DNA from 3 places in the Cobetia sp. AM6 genome. Region 2 is predicted to be linked to each of the others. Evidence: predicted binding sites of a transcription regulator. Region 2 holds the regulator's gene; each other region holds the start of a gene.
The links. The regulator sigma-54, encoded in region 2, starts transcription at its own class of promoters, with help from an activator protein. The targets are predictions, from matches to a motif close to TGGCACNNNNNTTGCTNT.
Positions count from the first base shown of each region.

Region 1: a site for sigma-54 is predicted at 2,553-2,570, ahead of CLAM6_RS07000 (putative urea ABC transporter substrate-binding protein). Genes of this name have one in related genera too.
Region 3: a site for sigma-54 is predicted at 3,962-3,979, ahead of CLAM6_RS17155 (NCS1 family nucleobase:cation symporter-1). Genes of this name have one in related genera too.

Region 1 is NZ_AP021868.1:1,637,134-1,642,330, reverse strand. Features, by position in the region: gene CLAM6_RS07010 (DEAD/DEAH box helicase) at 1-1,019, opposite strand, end outside; gene CLAM6_RS07005 (HamA C-terminal domain-containing protein) at 1,023-1,949, opposite strand; guanidine-I (ykkC/yxkD leader) riboswitch at 2,265-2,372, shown strand; gene CLAM6_RS07000 (putative urea ABC transporter substrate-binding protein) at 2,597-3,574, shown strand; gene CLAM6_RS06995 (ABC transporter permease) at 3,683-4,507, shown strand; gene CLAM6_RS06990 (ABC transporter ATP-binding protein) at 4,504-5,197, shown strand, end outside.
Region 2 is NZ_AP021868.1:835,698-840,894, forward strand. Features, by position in the region: gene rapZ (RNase adapter RapZ) at 1-149, opposite strand, end outside; gene CLAM6_RS03550 (PTS sugar transporter subunit IIA) at 287-757, opposite strand; gene hpf (ribosome hibernation-promoting factor, HPF/YfiA family) at 767-1,075, opposite strand; gene CLAM6_RS03560 (RNA polymerase factor sigma-54) at 1,736-3,184, opposite strand; gene lptB (LPS export ABC transporter ATP-binding protein) at 3,418-4,158, opposite strand; gene lptA (lipopolysaccharide transport periplasmic protein LptA) at 4,162-4,740, opposite strand; gene lptC (LPS export ABC transporter periplasmic protein LptC) at 4,849-5,197, opposite strand, start outside.
Region 3 is NZ_AP021868.1:4,096,066-4,101,262, reverse strand. Features, by position in the region: gene metK (methionine adenosyltransferase) at 1-750, shown strand, start outside; gene CLAM6_RS17170 (M48 metallopeptidase family protein) at 885-1,388, shown strand; gene CLAM6_RS17165 (cation:proton antiporter) at 1,542-2,813, shown strand; gene CLAM6_RS17160 (aspartate/glutamate racemase family protein) at 2,913-3,668, opposite strand; gene CLAM6_RS17155 (NCS1 family nucleobase:cation symporter-1) at 4,049-5,197, shown strand, end outside.

The sequences.
Region 1 (5,197 bases), 800 kb from region 2:
AACAAATCGAATTCTACTTTTTTACCATTACCTTGAACTTCTTTTACGAGTATTACGTTTTGTAGAACTGGTGAGACTTCCTCTACAAAAGAATAGCCGGTACTAGTTGCATTTATACACTCGAAGTATATATCGGGGTTATTTATTAACGGACTACAAAATAAAACTTTAACATTATTGTATTTGAAAACCAAATATTCTATAGCACTCTGAAGTAATATTCCTCGCTTACCTTTCTGTATCTCATGGGCTTCATCAACAATCAACAAATCAATAGGACTAGCTTTAGGTTCTATTTCGCTAAGATAATTTATCAACCTCTCCTGAGTAAAAACATATACTACCCCTCTATCGGAATTATTCAGCTCATGTGCAAATGGAGCAGTTCTGACTTTTACTCCTGAAATAGAATAATCATTTAGAGATATTCTAATTCTATCCGAAACTTCAGATATCAATGCCCTTGTAGGTACAACATATACAATACGCTGGTTTAATTTTTCTTTTAAAGCAGTTACCAGCCCTAAGCTAAGGATAAACGATTTACCAGCTGAAGTAGGTGCTGAAACACTTAAATACTTTCTCTTTTTTAATTCGCTGTAAAACTTACTTTGAAAATCGGTTAATCGTATTTCTTCTGAATCAATGAAAATAGTATTTTCTACTTCTCGACCTAAACGCTCTAACATCAACATACTAGTTGATCTTACTAACTTATTAGATGCTCTATCTTCAAGTAGCTTACGACCAGGGAAATTACCCAATCTAGAAAAAATCATTCCTATAGCTTGAGTAAGATCATATTTGGCACTAACATTTACATCAATTAACCTAACCGCTATTTCATAACATAAGCTCTTATCAATATCTTTATCGGATAAAGACAAAACAGATGCATACCTTAACAGCTGTTTGAACTCCATCTCATTTATTTCTGGAGTAGAACCAGGTTGTTTACCGAAGAGCTGACTAGAAACGCTGCAGACTCTCAGTTTTTCTAAAGTAGTATCTTTTACCATGCTTTACCCCAAAGCTTTATTAAAAGCGTTTCTAAAATCTTTCACTGAAGGAAAAGGTAAGAAAAAAATCTCAAATACGAGAGATTTCTTATCAAACTTGACTAACTCTTCTCTTAAGTGATGTATAACTTTTTCTATATCTGCCAAGTATCTGTCTTTAAATTTGGCGTTATCATCTAACATAACCTGATCTATGTGGCTCTTATAGCCATCATAATCAAATCCTATCAAAACAGCATGATTAACTCTTACATTTGGCCCCGGGTTGTTATTTACAAACAGTGACTTAATTTCTTCCTTAATTTTTTCATCCGCATATTTAAAGTGCTTTGTAACCATACAAAATTCATGTTGAGCCATACCAATATCATGAAAACCACTAACACTAGCTAAAGCTGACTTTAAAGCTTGATTAACATTTTGGTATAACTTTGCCTCGCCAAAATAAAAATCTACTATATTTAGGTCTGAATTCCATCTAGCATGTATGCCATCAGAACCTTTAACTTCATCTTTATGATTGGTTTTCAACTCCATCTTGGATACTATTTGTGGGGCTCCTAGAACAGCTTCAAGTAAAAAGAAAAGTAATATCTCTCCAGCTTCGCCGCTTTTATCATCAACACCTGTACTTATATCAGGTCGCCTAAACAAACTTCGTGCTTCTTTAACTAAAAGTGCATACTGGCTATTTGTTATAGCTTCTTCAGTGTTTTTAGAGGAAAGACAATAATCTATAATATACGAGTATAAAACATCAGCTAAGGCTGTCACCATAGGCACATTGTTCCCATCAAACTTCAAACTATTTAATCTGATAGTGGTTTTAATAGAATCTATAGTGTAATCATGTTCAAAGCTATCAACACAATTTACAAAGTCATCTATTTTTATCGCCAAATTGTCAGATATATTTTTCACACTATCCATAGCTTAAAACCTCCATCAACAAAACTTAATCACTAAAACTAAATCCTATCGGAGAAATACAGCCATGAGGAAGTTACCAACCTTAAACTAAACTTTATATTAGACCATAAAGCAGAACTTTCATAATATCAGTCAATTATTGTGCACTACTGCTCAAAAAGCACCATTTCAGTGCACAAGATACCTTCATTCCTGTATCCCCACCCCACCCTCAAAAACAACTCATTGATTTCATTATATTATTTTCTCCTTGGAATAATCTTCGCAGGTGTAGCCCTGAGGCACCGATAGGCATACAACAATCGAAAATCTACACCAATGGAGCGCTAGGGTTCCGGTGACTGGCTTATGGCCGTCACGACTGGTCCGAGAGCACTCGACCTCCAGCTGGGGGTTACACGGCGGGACAAAAGCCCGGGAGACGCAACGCCTGAAAAGGTCGGCGCCTCTCACTTTTTCCGCCGGAGATAACGACAATGACCCAGCCCACTCGCCTTTCCCCGTCTACGACTTCCCCCTCGGATGCCAGCGCCCAGGTGTCATCCGCTGCTGTCTCATCTGCTTCAGCTACCGTTTCCCGAAACGCTTCCAGACGTGCTGCGCTGGCCGGCGCTCTGCTGCTTGGCGCATCGCTGAGCCCGCAGGCCATGGCGCAGGATTCCTTCAGCGTGTGCTGGTCGGTGTATGCCGGCTGGATGCCGTGGGAATACGCGGACACCCAGGGCATCGTCGACAAGTGGGCCAAGAAGTACGACATCAACATCGATGTGGTGCAGGTCAACGATTACGTCGAGTCCATCAATCAGTACACCTCCGGCAATGTCGATGGCTGCGCCATGACCAACATGGACGCCCTCACCCTCCCCGCCGCCAGCAGCGTCGATTCCACCGCGCTGATTCTGGGTGACTACTCCGATGGCAATGATGGCGTGATGATACGCGACGGTGATTCCATCGAGTCCCTGAAGGACCGTGAGGTCAATCTGGTGCAGTTCAGTGTCTCCCACTACCTGCTGGCACGCGCGCTGGACAGCGTCGGCATGAGCGAGCGCGACCTCACCACCACCAATACCGGCGATGCCGATATCGTCGCGCTGGCCAGCAACCCGGATACCCAGGCCGTGGTCACCTGGAACCCGCAGCTCGCCACCCTCAAGGACATGCCCGGCTATACCGAAGTCTTCAACTCCAGCGACATTCCCGGCGAGATTCTCGACCTGATGGTCGTCAACACCCAGACGCTGAAGGACAACCCGGACTTCGGCCATGCGCTGGTCGGTGCCTGGTATGAGGTGATGGAGAAGATGAAGGCTGGCGATGAAGCGGCGCTCTCCCAGATGGCCGATGCCGCCGGCACCGACCTCGCCGGCTATCAGTCCCAGCTGGCCGCGACCCACATGTATTACACCCCCGCCGAGGCCGTGGCCGCCTTCAATGCGCCGAGCCTCAAGGACACCATGCAGCACATCGCCGACTTCAGCTTCGCACAGGGGCTGCTGGGCGAAGGCGCGCCGGATGCCGGCTTCATCGGTATCGAAACGCCTGCCGGCATCGTCGGCAATGAGGGCAACGTGATGCTGCGCTTCGACCCGAGCTACACCGCCGCACTGGCCGACAGCCAGTAACGCCACGCGGTGGATGCCGCACACCAGCCGCAGGAAAGCTGTCTCTGTGGCTGGTGAACCGATCGCCTCCCTCGACCGCACCCTCGTTCGCACCCGTGGAGCCCGCGCATGAAACGCCTGATCAATCTGACACCCTCCCGTGGTGGCCGCTGGCTGCTCGGCGGCCTGCCCTTCGCGCTGCTGGCCATCCTCTACATCGTGCAGTCCAACCAGCGACTGCTCGACAACCCCAACGACCGCCTGCTGCCGTCCTTCGCGTCCATGGGCGAGTCCTTCGCCAAGCTGGCCACCGAGGTCAACGTGCGCACCGGTGACCTGCCGCTGTGGACTGACACCTTCGCCAGTCTCGAACGCCTGCTGGCCGGCGTGCTGATAAGTGCGCTGATCGGCCTGAGCGTCGGCCTGCTCACCGGCGGCCTGCCGCTGCTGCGCGCCAAGCTGTCACCGCTGATCACCGTGCTGTCCCTGATTCCGCCGATGGCGATCCTGCCGATCCTGTTCATCGCCTTCGGGACGGGTGAGCTGGCCAAGATCGCGCTGATCGTCATCGGCATCACGCCCTTCCTGATTCGCGACCTGCAGAATCAGGCCCTGCGCCTGCCCGATGAGCAGCTGATCAAGGCCCAGACGCTGGGCGCCAGCTCCTGGCAGGTGCTGACCCGCGTGCTGCTGCCCCAGTTGACCCCGCGCCTTCTGAGCGCCACGCGCCTGGCACTCGGCAGTGCCTGGCTGTTCCTGATCGCCGCGGAAGCCATCGCCGCCCAGGACGGCCTCGGCTATCGCATCTTCCTGGTGCGCCGCTATCTGGCGATGGACGTCATCCTGCCCTACGTGGCCTGGATCACGCTGCTGGCCTTCCTGCTCGACCGTCTGCTGGTGCTCGTCTCGACCCGCGCCTTCCCCTGGTACCACGCTGAGGAGAGCCAATCATGAGCCTGATCCACGCCAAGGGTCTCGAGAAGCATTACGGCCAGCAGGTCGTGCTGGAACGCATGAACCTGACCGTCGAGGCCGGAGAATTCATCACCCTGGTCGGCGCCTCCGGCTGCGGCAAGACCACCTTCCTCAAGCTGCTGCTGGGCACCGAGGGCGTCTCGCGCGGTGAGCTGCTGCTCGATGGCAAGCCCATCCCCGCCGAGCCGGGGCCGGACCGCGGCATCGTCTTTCAGAAGTATTCCGTCTTCCCGCACCTCACGGTGCTCGGCAACGTGATCATGGCCGAGGAGCTGGCGCGCGCCCCGCTGACCGGCAAGCTGTTCGGTGCCAAACGTCGCGAGGCACGGGTCGCCGCCGAGAAACGTCTGGCAGAAGTCGGCCTGTCCCATGCGCTGGACAAGTACCCGCATGAGCTGTCCGGCGGCATGCAGCAGCGCCTCGCCATCGCCCAGGCGCTGATGATGAAGCCGCGCATCCTCTTGCTGGATGAGCCCTTCGGCGCACTGGACCCGGGCATCCGCAAGGACATGCACCAGCTCATCCTGCGTCTGTGGGAAGAGCAGCAGCTGACCATCTTCATGATCACCCACGACCTGAAGGAAGCGTTCGAGCTGGGCTCACGCGTCTGGGTGTTCGACAAGGTGCGTGTCGACCCGCAAGCCCCGCAGGCCTATGGCTCGACCATCA
Region 2 (5,197 bases):
GCCGGGCTGTCCTTTTCGAGCTGATCGACCAGTGGCGCCAGCAGCATGCCGGGCAGATTGTCGATGGCGTAGTAGCCAATGTCTTCCAGCGCCTGGAGAGCGATGGATTTCCCGGAGCCGGAGCGGCCGCTGATGATCACGATCTTCATGAAGTGCTCTCCAAGGGCGAGGTCAACGTCGAAAGAATGCAGGGGTGGGGCAGAGGGCTGCCCGCTATCAGTGCGCTGTACATCGGCCGATGGGAGGCCAGCAAGACGAAAGCCCGGACGATGTCCGGGCCTGTCATTCAGCGCGCCGGTAATTCGGCGATGGCTTGGGTCAATGCCTCAAAGAGTGCACGCTGGCTGTCTGCCTGGCGCAGGGCCGAGCGATTGGTCGGGGAATTGAGCAATTCCGCGACCTGCCCGAGCAGCGTCAGATGGGTCTCATCCGCTTCCTCAGGCACCAGCAGCACGAACAGCAGATCGATGGGTTCTCCGTCGATGGCATCGAAGTCGATGGGTTCACCGAGCTTCAGAAACGCAGCGATTGGCGTCTTGCAATGCGGGCTGCGTGCATGGGGCACGGCCACACCGTGGCCAATGCCGGTCGACCCCAGTCTCTCGCGCCCGATCAGGCGCGAGAAGACTTCCTGGCTATCCAGGCTGGGAATGTTCTGTGCGATGAAGGTGCTGAAGAATTCAAGCACCCGCTTCTTGCTCCCCCCGGGGACACCGTAAAGCGTGCGCTCGGGGGGAAGGATCTGATCAAGTGTCATGGCTGAAGGTCAACGGGTCCCGGTGCCCTGAGAGCGAGCCTGGGACTTTTCCTTGTGTTTGACCAGCTGGCGATCCAGCTTGTCGGCGAGCGCGTCGATGGCAGCGTACATGTTGGGGTCTTCTGCCAGGGCGTGGAGGTCAGCGCCTGCCGCGTGCAAGGTGCAGGCAGCCTGCTGGCGCTCCTTCTCGATCGACAGTGTCACCTGAACATTGGTGATGTTGTCGTAATGCCGTTCGAGGCGAGCGAGCTTCTCGTTGACGTAATCGCGGAGAGGATCGGTAAGTTCCACATGATGCCCGGTGATATTCACTTGCATGGACACGCTCCTTTATCCAGCGGGTTGCCATTCAATTGTAACCCTTTTTGACTACGAGCAAACCCTGATCGGACGCTCTGCAACAGGCTTGACGGCCACCGTCTGGCGATGTTTTCGCACCCTTGCCAGTGGCGTCAGATGTCGTGAGCGTCTGTACCGACAATGCCCAAGCTTTGCGCAAAGATCAACGCTGCGCTGCATCGTGGCTCAGTGCTTGTCTTCAACTCAGTGAGGGGTAACGGAGTGGACTTCAAGGGCACGTCTGGTGGGTGGTGCGTGAAAGACGCGCAAGAAGGCGGGTTTTCGTCGCCAATCCCTGCATGTACGTCGCCTTTCAGGCGCTTCGATTGAGTGGAGCAAGCGGCGTTTTGGGAGGTTGTCCGGGTGTCATCCAGGTGCAATACGCGCAAAAGTGACTTTAAAAACATGCGATTGACGGTGAATGACGCTGCCGGAACGGCGGTTTTTTACCGTCATCCTGCGCGCCGTCATGGCCCATGACGGGCAATTGACGAGCGGTTGACGGGATGACAGAGCGCGCGACAGGCGCACCGCTGCCCGCGAAGTCAGAGGCTGATGAGCGGAAAATCCAGCGCTTGAGGTTGGCGGCGGCTGCCATTGTGGAGGTGAGAGCAGGGCATGGCAGCCGCAGGTGACGGGTCAGGCCAGACGCTTGCGCTCGCTGGAGGACGGGATGCCCATCGCTTCGCGATACTTGGCCACGGTACGGCGTGCGACCTCGATGCCATCGCTGGCGAGCAGATCGACCAGCCGTGAGTCGGAGAGAGGCTTGCGGGCCGGCTCTTCCGCGATCAGCTTGCGGATGCGGGCACGAATGGCGGTGCTTGAGTGGGCGTCGCCACTGCCGCTGCCACCGACCTGGCTCGAGAAGAAGAACTTGAGCTCGAAGACGCCGCGCGGGGTGTGGATGTACTTCTGGGTCGTGACCCGCGAGATGGTCGATTCGTGCATCTCGACCACTTCGGCGATGTTGGCCAGAATCAGCGGCTTCATGCCTTCCTCGCCTTGCTCGAGGAAGTCGATCTGGCGCGCCATGATCTCGCGGCCGACCTTGAGCAGGGTGTCATTGCGCGATGACAGGCTCTTCATCAGCCAGCGGGCTTCCTGCAGGTTGTCCTTGAGGAAGGTATTGTCGGCGGACTTGTCGGCACGCTTGATCAGCGCGGCGTATTCCGGCTGGATGCGCAGCTTGGGTAGCGCTTCCGGGTTGAGCTCGACCTGCCAGCCGTGGCGGGTATGGCGCACCAGCAGATCAGGGATCACGTAATCGCTGGCGGGCTCGCCCCAGGCGGATGCCGGGCGCGGGTCGAGCGCGCGCACCAGGCGAATGACGTGGTCCAGCTCGTCATCATCAAGGCTCAGGCGGCGCTTGAGCAGCTTGCGGTCATCGTTGCCCAGTGCCTCGAGGAATTGACGTACCAGGCGGCGCGCCTGCGCCAGCAGCGGCAGATCATCCGGCAGCAGTGCCAGTTGCAGCAGCAGGCATTCGCGCAGATCACGGGCGAAGACGCCGGTCGGGTCGAACTGCTGCAGACGCAACAATACCTGCTCGAGCTCGGAGGCCTTGAGGCCGGGCAGGCCCTGGCCGCGCAGGCCATCGACCAGCTCATCGAGTGACAGACTCAGATAGCCGGCACCGTCGACGGCATCGATCAGGCTCTCCGCCATCTGGCGTTCACGGCCATCGAGGTCGGTCATCGCCAGCTGCCAGCGCAGGTGGTCCTGCAGGCTCTCGACACTGGTATTGCGATCGAAGTCCGGCCCTTCTTCACTCCCGCTGCCACTGCCGGAGCTGGTCAGGCTACCGGCGTGGTCCTGGTAGAGGTCCGACCAGTCACTGTCGAGGGGGTATTCCTCGGGAATCTCGCTCGAGGAGTCGGCAGTGGAGATCTCGCTCGAATCCTGTGTCTCGACGACATCCAGCGACTCGTAGTCCTCGTCGAGCTCCAACATGGGGTTGGACTCGAGGGCTTGCTGAATCTCCTGACGCAGGTCGAGCGTCGACAGCTGCAGCAGCTGGATCGCTTGCTGGAGCTGCGGCGTCATGGTCAGCGAGGTGCCGAGGCGGAGTTGCAGGGTGGGTTTCATGGAGTCAGTCAATTCACGGCAAAGGAACGTGCTTACTACGCTATACCGTGACTCGGGGCACTGACAAGAGGTTGTCGTGAATATTCAAGCAACTTGCATGCCATGTTTCCACCAAGGTGGTATGGACGTCATGCATGCGTCTGATGTCAGACATGAAAAAGCCGCTACGCGATAAAATCACGCAGCGGCTTTTGAAGCTTTCGCCTCCGGTGGGCTCAGCGCAGCCGCTGACCCTAGAGCGTGAACTCGTGGCCCAGGTAGACGTCGCGCACCTGCTGGTTGGCCAGGATGGAGTCCGCATCACCGTGGGCGATGATCTGGCCATCGCCGACGATATAGGCGGTGTCACAGATATCGAGTGTCTCGCGCACGTTGTGGTCGGTGATCAGCACGCCGATGCCACGATCGCGCAGTTGGCGCACGATGCTCTTGATCTCGCCCACCGAGATGGGGTCGACGCCGGCGAAGGGCTCATCGAGCAGTACGAAGTCCGGCTCGGTGGCCAGTGCACGGGCGATCTCGACCCGTCGACGCTCGCCGCCGGACAGGCTCATGCCGGCGCTGGCGCGGATGTGCGTGATGCTGAATTCCTCGAGCAACTCTTCAAGGCGTGCCTTGCGGCCATTGCGATCCAGGTCCTTGCGGGTCTCCAGGATCGCCATGATGTTGTCGGCCACCGACAGCTTGCGGAAGATCGACGCCTCCTGCGGCAGATAGCCGATGCCGGCGCGTGCACGCTGATGCATGGCGGCAGCGGAGAGGTCCTTGTCATCGATGGAGACGTTGCCGGCATCGGCGCGCACCAGCCCGACGATCATGTAGAACGAGGTCGTCTTGCCGGCGCCGTTGGGGCCCAGCAGGCCGACGATGTCGCCTTGGCGGATCTCCAGCGAGATGTCCTTGACCACCTTGCGGCCCTTGTAGGCCTTGGCCAGATGGCGAGCGCTCAGCGTACGCGGAGTAGCAGCAGTCATGACTCAGTTTTCCTTGCTGGCATTGGCGCCGCGCGGCGTCAGAGTCATGTGCACGCGACCGCCTTCGGTCTGCTGTGCCGTCTTGCTGTTGTTGGCGTTCACCTGGCGCTTGTCGAGGAAGTACTCCACGTAGCCGCCTTCGAAGGTGTCATCGCCTTTCTCGAGACGCGCGTTGCCGACCAGCTCCACGCGGCGCTCCAGCGCATGGTAGCGGATGGTGTCGGCCCAGCCCTTGACCAGCTTCTCGTCGGGCGCGGGCTGCTGTTCCAGGTAGGCACGCTTGCCGGTGGCCTTGACCAGCGAGATCTCGCCGCTGCCGGCGCGGCTGATATCGACGCGGCTGGCATCGAGTTTCATGCTGCCCTGGCGCATTTCCACCTGGCCGGTGTAGGTGGCGGTCCCGGCCTTGTCATCGAGCGACAGGGCGTCCGCGGCGATGTTGATCGGCTGGCTGGCATCGCTGTCCAGCGCCATGGCGGCCGGGGCGAAGGTGGACATGCCCAGTGCCAGGCAGAGCGCCATGACACCGCTGTTGAGGGTCTGGCGACAGGCCGTCAAGGGCTTGCGAGTCGTGGAAGTCATGGTGGCTCCTTGGCATGACGGGGTCGCCGCCCGAGCAATGATGCCATCGAGCGGCAGAGAAGAAGGTGTTGCGGCGCGGGTCATGGCGTGACGGCCAGCCCGGCGGGTTCATTCACCGCTGGCAGGCGCTGCCTCGAAGGTGCTGTTGACGCGCCCATCATCGGAGGTGGTGCTGTCGGCGCCCGAGTCGATGCGCTCGGCTTCCTTGCTGGCCTCGCTCTGGCCTGTGCCGGGTTGCAGGACGCTGCGAACACGGCCCTGCAGCACGGCGGAATCCTGTGAGAGGTCGGCGCTGAAGCTGTCGCTTTCGACATGCTGGCCATTCTGGGTGATCACGACCGGCACGTCACTCCAGGCGCGATTCTGATCACGGCTGTAGTGCAGGACATCGGTATCGAGGGTCCAGCGGTCATCGGGCTGGCGCAGTCTGGCATTGCCCTCGAGGGTGAAGGTGTCG
Region 3 (5,197 bases), 970 kb from region 2:
ATGCTGCCGTGGCTGCGTCCGGATGCGAAGAGCCAGGTCACCTTCCGCTACGACGAAGCCGGCAAGCCGGTCGCCGTCGAAGCCGTCGTGCTGTCGACCCAGCATGACCCGGAAGTGTCCCAGGAAGACCTGCGCGCGATGGTCAAGCGCGAGATCATCGAGCAGGTGCTGCCGGCCGAGTGGCTGTCCGAGACCACCGAATACCACATCAACCCGACCGGCAACTTCGTCATCGGTGGCCCGGTGGGTGACTGTGGTCTGACGGGTCGCAAGATCATCGTCGACACCTACGGCGGCATGGCCCGTCACGGTGGTGGCGCCTTCTCCGGCAAGGACCCGTCCAAGGTCGACCGCAGCGCCGCCTATGCCGGTCGCTACGTGGCCAAGAACGTCGTCGCCAGCGGCCTGGCCGACAAGTGCGAGATCCAGGTCTCCTACGCCATCGGCGTCGCCGAGCCGACCTCCGTCTCGATCAACACCTTCGGCACCGGCAAGATCAGCGATGCCAAGATCGTCGAGCTGGTGCGCGAGCACTTCGACCTGCGTCCGTACGCCATCACTACCATGCTGGACCTGGCGCACCCGATGTATCAGCTGACCGCTGCCTACGGCCACTTCGGTCGTGAGCCGTTCGAGCACAGCTACAGCTGGACCGACGTGAGCGGCGAGCAGAAGACCGAAACCTTCACTGCCTTCCCGTGGGAAAAGACCGATCGTGCCGCTGGCCTCAAGGCTGCCGCTGGCCTGTAAATCCGCTAGTTCGACAGGCCTGGCAGGTGGCGGACGTCTCGCCCCTCACAGCCCGGTGTCATGACAAGAAAACCCGCCTCGGCGGGTTTTCTTGTCTCTGGCCCTCCTTCGGACAGCAACAGGAGAGATGCCCAGTGGCTGATCTACGCTATCTCAAGGGCTACGCCCCCGAGATCCAACAGCAGGCGAGTGAACTGCTGGCGTCGGGCAAGATGGCAGCCTTCTTTCTCGGCAAGTACCCCGAGCCTCATCAGCTGCAGGGCGTGCGGGCGCTGCATGACTACACCATGGCGCTGAAGAATCAGTATCTGCGCAGCTCGGCGCCGATCAGCAAGGTGATCTACGACGACCGGATTCACGTCATCGACAACGCCCTGGGGCTGCACACCTTCGTGTCGCGGGTGCAGGGCAACAAGCTCAAGGCCAAGAACGAGATCCGTATCTCGTCGCTGTTCCGGCGGCTGCCGGAGCCACTGCTCAACATGATCGTGGTGCATGAGCTGGCGCATCTGCGCGAGAAGGCCCACGACAAGGCGTTCTACCGGCTCTGCTGTCACATGCAGCCGGAGTATCATCAACGTGAGTTCGAGCTGCGTCTCTATCTCTGCCACCGTGAACGCCACGGCGATCTCTGGTAGCCATGAGCCGCTCTGGTAGCCATGAGCCGCTCTGGGCAGTCACGATGCGTTCTGGCGGCCACGCGGCCGCTCACGCGACAGAAGAACTGGAAAGAATGACAAGGACGTCATGCCATCAGGGGTATCGGCGCCACTGCAAAGGACCGTTTTCGGATGCTCAATCTCGCTGCACTGTTCATCACCATCACTGCCGTGTGCATGTGGTTCAATCATCGCGTCCTGCGCCTGCCGCCGACCATCGGCGTGATGGCCATCGGCCTGGTGCTGTCGCTGGGCGTGATCGGGCTCGATCACTTCGCGGTGACCACCGTCGTGGCCGATACCGCGGAAGACTGGCTGGGGCGCATCAATTTCAACAGTCTGCTGATGGACGGCATGCTGTCCTTCCTGCTGTTTGCCGGCGCGCTGCACGTGGACCTCTCGCGCCTCAAGGCCTATCGGCGCTCCATCGGCCTGCTGGCCACGCTGGGCGTGCTGATCTCGACGCTGGTGATCGGCTCCGCCGCCTGGTGGCTGTTCCAGTGGGCCGGTATCGAGGTGCCCTACCTGTATTGCCTGGTGTTCGGTGCGCTGATCTCGCCCACCGACCCGATCGCCGTGCTCGGCATCATGCGCAGTGCCGGCGCGCCTGCCGACATGGAAATCCGCATCGTCGGCGAGTCGCTGTTCAATGATGGCGTGGCGGTGGTGCTGTTCACCGCACTGCTGAGCGCGGCGTCGGCCGGCAGCGGTGAGGTCGAGCTCGGCCACATGGGGCTCTTGTTCCTCGAGGAAGCCGGCGGCGGCATCCTGCTCGGGCTGGCGCTGGGCGCGCTGGTCTACCAGCTGATGCGCAGCATCGACCAGTATCAGGTCGAGGTGATGCTGAGTCTGGCGCTGGTGCTGGGCGGCTATGCGCTGGCCTCGGCGCTGCATGTCTCCGGCCCCATCGCGATGGTGGTGGCGGGGCTGATCATCGGCAACATGGCGCGTGATGGCGCCATGTCCGACAACACCCGCCGCTACCTGGACGGCTTCTGGGAGCTGGTCGACGAGATTCTCAACGCGGTGCTGTTCGTGCTGATCGGCCTCGAACTGGTACTGATGCCGATCACGCTGACCTCGATCGGCATCGCGCTGGTGCTGGTGGCAGTGATTTTGCTCTCGCGCCTTGCGCTGATCGGTCTTCCGCTGAGCCTCCTGCGCCGCTGGTACACCTTCCGCCCCGGCACCACGCGCGTGCTCACCTGGGGCGGCCTGCGCGGCGGTATCTCGGTGGCGCTGGCACTGGCGATTCCCGAAGGCGACTTCCGCGAGCCGCTGGTGGTCACTACCTACATCATCGTGTTGTTCTCGATCCTCGTGCAGGGGTTGAGCATCGGCAAGCTGGTGACCGCGGTGGTCGGCGATCGCAGCCACTCGGGAGAGTCGAACGACAAGCACTGAGTCAGAGACTGCCAAAGCAAACGCCCCTTCACTGGCAGCAGTGAGGGGGCGTTTGCGTTTCGGTCGCGAGGCGCCAGCCAAGGGCGGCTCGCCTGCGGGTCAAAGGGCCGCCAGGCCCCGGGCAAAGACACCGCTGAGGAGCTTCACCTCACCCGCTTGCTTCGCGCGAGCGACAGCGGGCTGGCGCATCAGGGTCAGCAGCAGGTCGCGCCCCGCCAGCAGCGGGTCGACCACCGGCAGGCCGATCTCTGACGCGATGGCATCACGCAGCGGCCCCATCGCAGCGCAGCCCAGTACGATGCTGCCGGCACCGCTGGCTCTGGCGTGTTCACAGCGCTCCAGCAATGCCGCGGGGGGAGTGCGCGCCTCGGAAAGCGCGAGTACCGGTACGTCACAGGCCAGCAGCGCCTTGCACAGGGGGCGCATCGCATAGCGCTCCAGCAGCTGCTCGGACATCGGCAGCGTGCTGGTCATGCTGGTGACGATGGCAAAGGAGGGCGCCGCCAGCGTGGCCATGTGCATGGCGGCCTGGGCGATGCCGATCACCGGCACGGGGCTCAGTTCTCGGGCGGCCTCGAGGCCGGGGTCACCGAAGCAGGCCAGTAGATAGCCATCGGCGGGCGGGGTCTCCAGCAGGCCCTCACGATCACGGGCGATCAGCGCCAGCAGCGCGACCACCGCCATGGCTTCCTCGACGGCGGTCTCGATGCTGGGGGCGCCATGCTCGGCAGTCAGCACCTCGAGGTGGATGTCCCGGGCGAGCTGCCGTTGCAGCGAGTGCGCCATCTGCTGACTCATCGCCTGGCTGGTGTTGGGATTGATGACCTTGAGACGCAACATGGCGGGCTCTCTCATGATGGGGGGCTCGTGATGGACTTTCGCGTGACGGCGCGCGCCGGATGCAGGGCCGTGCGAGCGGAGCACACAAAACACGAGCAGCATCCGTGCCAGCCCGGTAACACCTGCTGGCGCAACGTTCGTTTCATTGGCGGTGCGCTGCTGTGGTGCATATGGCTAATACAGCAGAAGTTGATGGTGCCTGATGTCTCAGGAGTTGCCACGCACATGACGTTGCTGGCAGGGGTGTCACGCAGATCGGGCCTTGGGGAAAACGCTTGGAGATTGAAAATCCGCAACAAGTGTTTCACTGGCACGCTTGTTGATAAGGGGAGGGTATGGCGAGGCATGACGCCTCGTGACTGGCCCATGGCCCACAAGCCCCTCTGGAGACAACAATGACACCCCAGACTCCCCCTGATCTGAGCAACGCGAGCAAGCGGCTCATCAATGCGGACCTCGCCCCCTGCGAGCAGAACTGGAACTGGTACAACATCTTCTCGTTCTGGATGTCCGATGTGCACAGCGTCGGTGGCTACGTCTTCGCCGCCAGTCTGTTCACCCTGGGGCTGGCCAGCTGGCAGATTCTGGTCTCGATGCTGGTCGGCATTCTGGTGGTGCAGGTGTTCGCCAATCTGATCTCGCGGCCCAGCCAGCAGACGGGGGTGCCCTTCCCGGTGGTCTGCCGTCAGTCCTTCGGCATCTATGGTGCCAATATTCCGGCGATCATCCGCGGGCTGATCGCGGTGGTGTGGTACGGCATCCAGACGTATCTGGCGGCGCATGCCTTGATGCTGGTGCTGCTGCGCTATGTGCCGTCGCTGGAAGGGCTGACCGAGACCCAGCTGTTCGGGCTCTCGCAGCTGGGCTGGTCCTGCTTCCTGTTCATGTGGGTGCTGCAGGCGCTGGTGTTCTGGTGGGGCATGAATGCGGTGCGGCGCTTCATCGATTTCGCCGGGCCAGCCGTCTATGTGGTGATGTTCGCGCTGGCGGGCTGGATCGTCTGGCAGGCCGGCTGGGACAACATCAGCTTCACGCTGGGCAGCAAGACGCTCTCTGGCAGCGACGCCCTGTGGCAGATGGTGATCGCCGCGGCGCTGGTGGCGGGCTACTTCGCGGGGCCGACGCTCAACTTCGGGGACTTCTCGCGCTACTGCGCTACCCCCGGGGATGTGAAGCGCGGCAATTTCTGGGGCCTGCCGGTCAACTTCCTGCTGTTTGCCGTCATCACCGTGGTGGTGGTGTCCGGTACGCAGCCCATCTTCGGCGAGATGCTGCATGATCCGATGGAGACCGTCGCCCGCATCGACAATGGCGTCGCGGCAGCGCTGGGCATCCTGACCCTGGTGCTGGCGACCATCGGCATCAACATCGTGGCCAACTTCGTGTCACCGGCGTTCGACTTCTCCAATGTGGCACCGTCCCGCATCAGCTGGCGCATGGGCGGCATGCTCGCCGCCGTCGGCTCCATCTTCATCACGCCGTGGAATCTGTTCAACAACCCGGAGATCATCCAGTACACCGTGGGCATCCTCGCCGCAGCCATC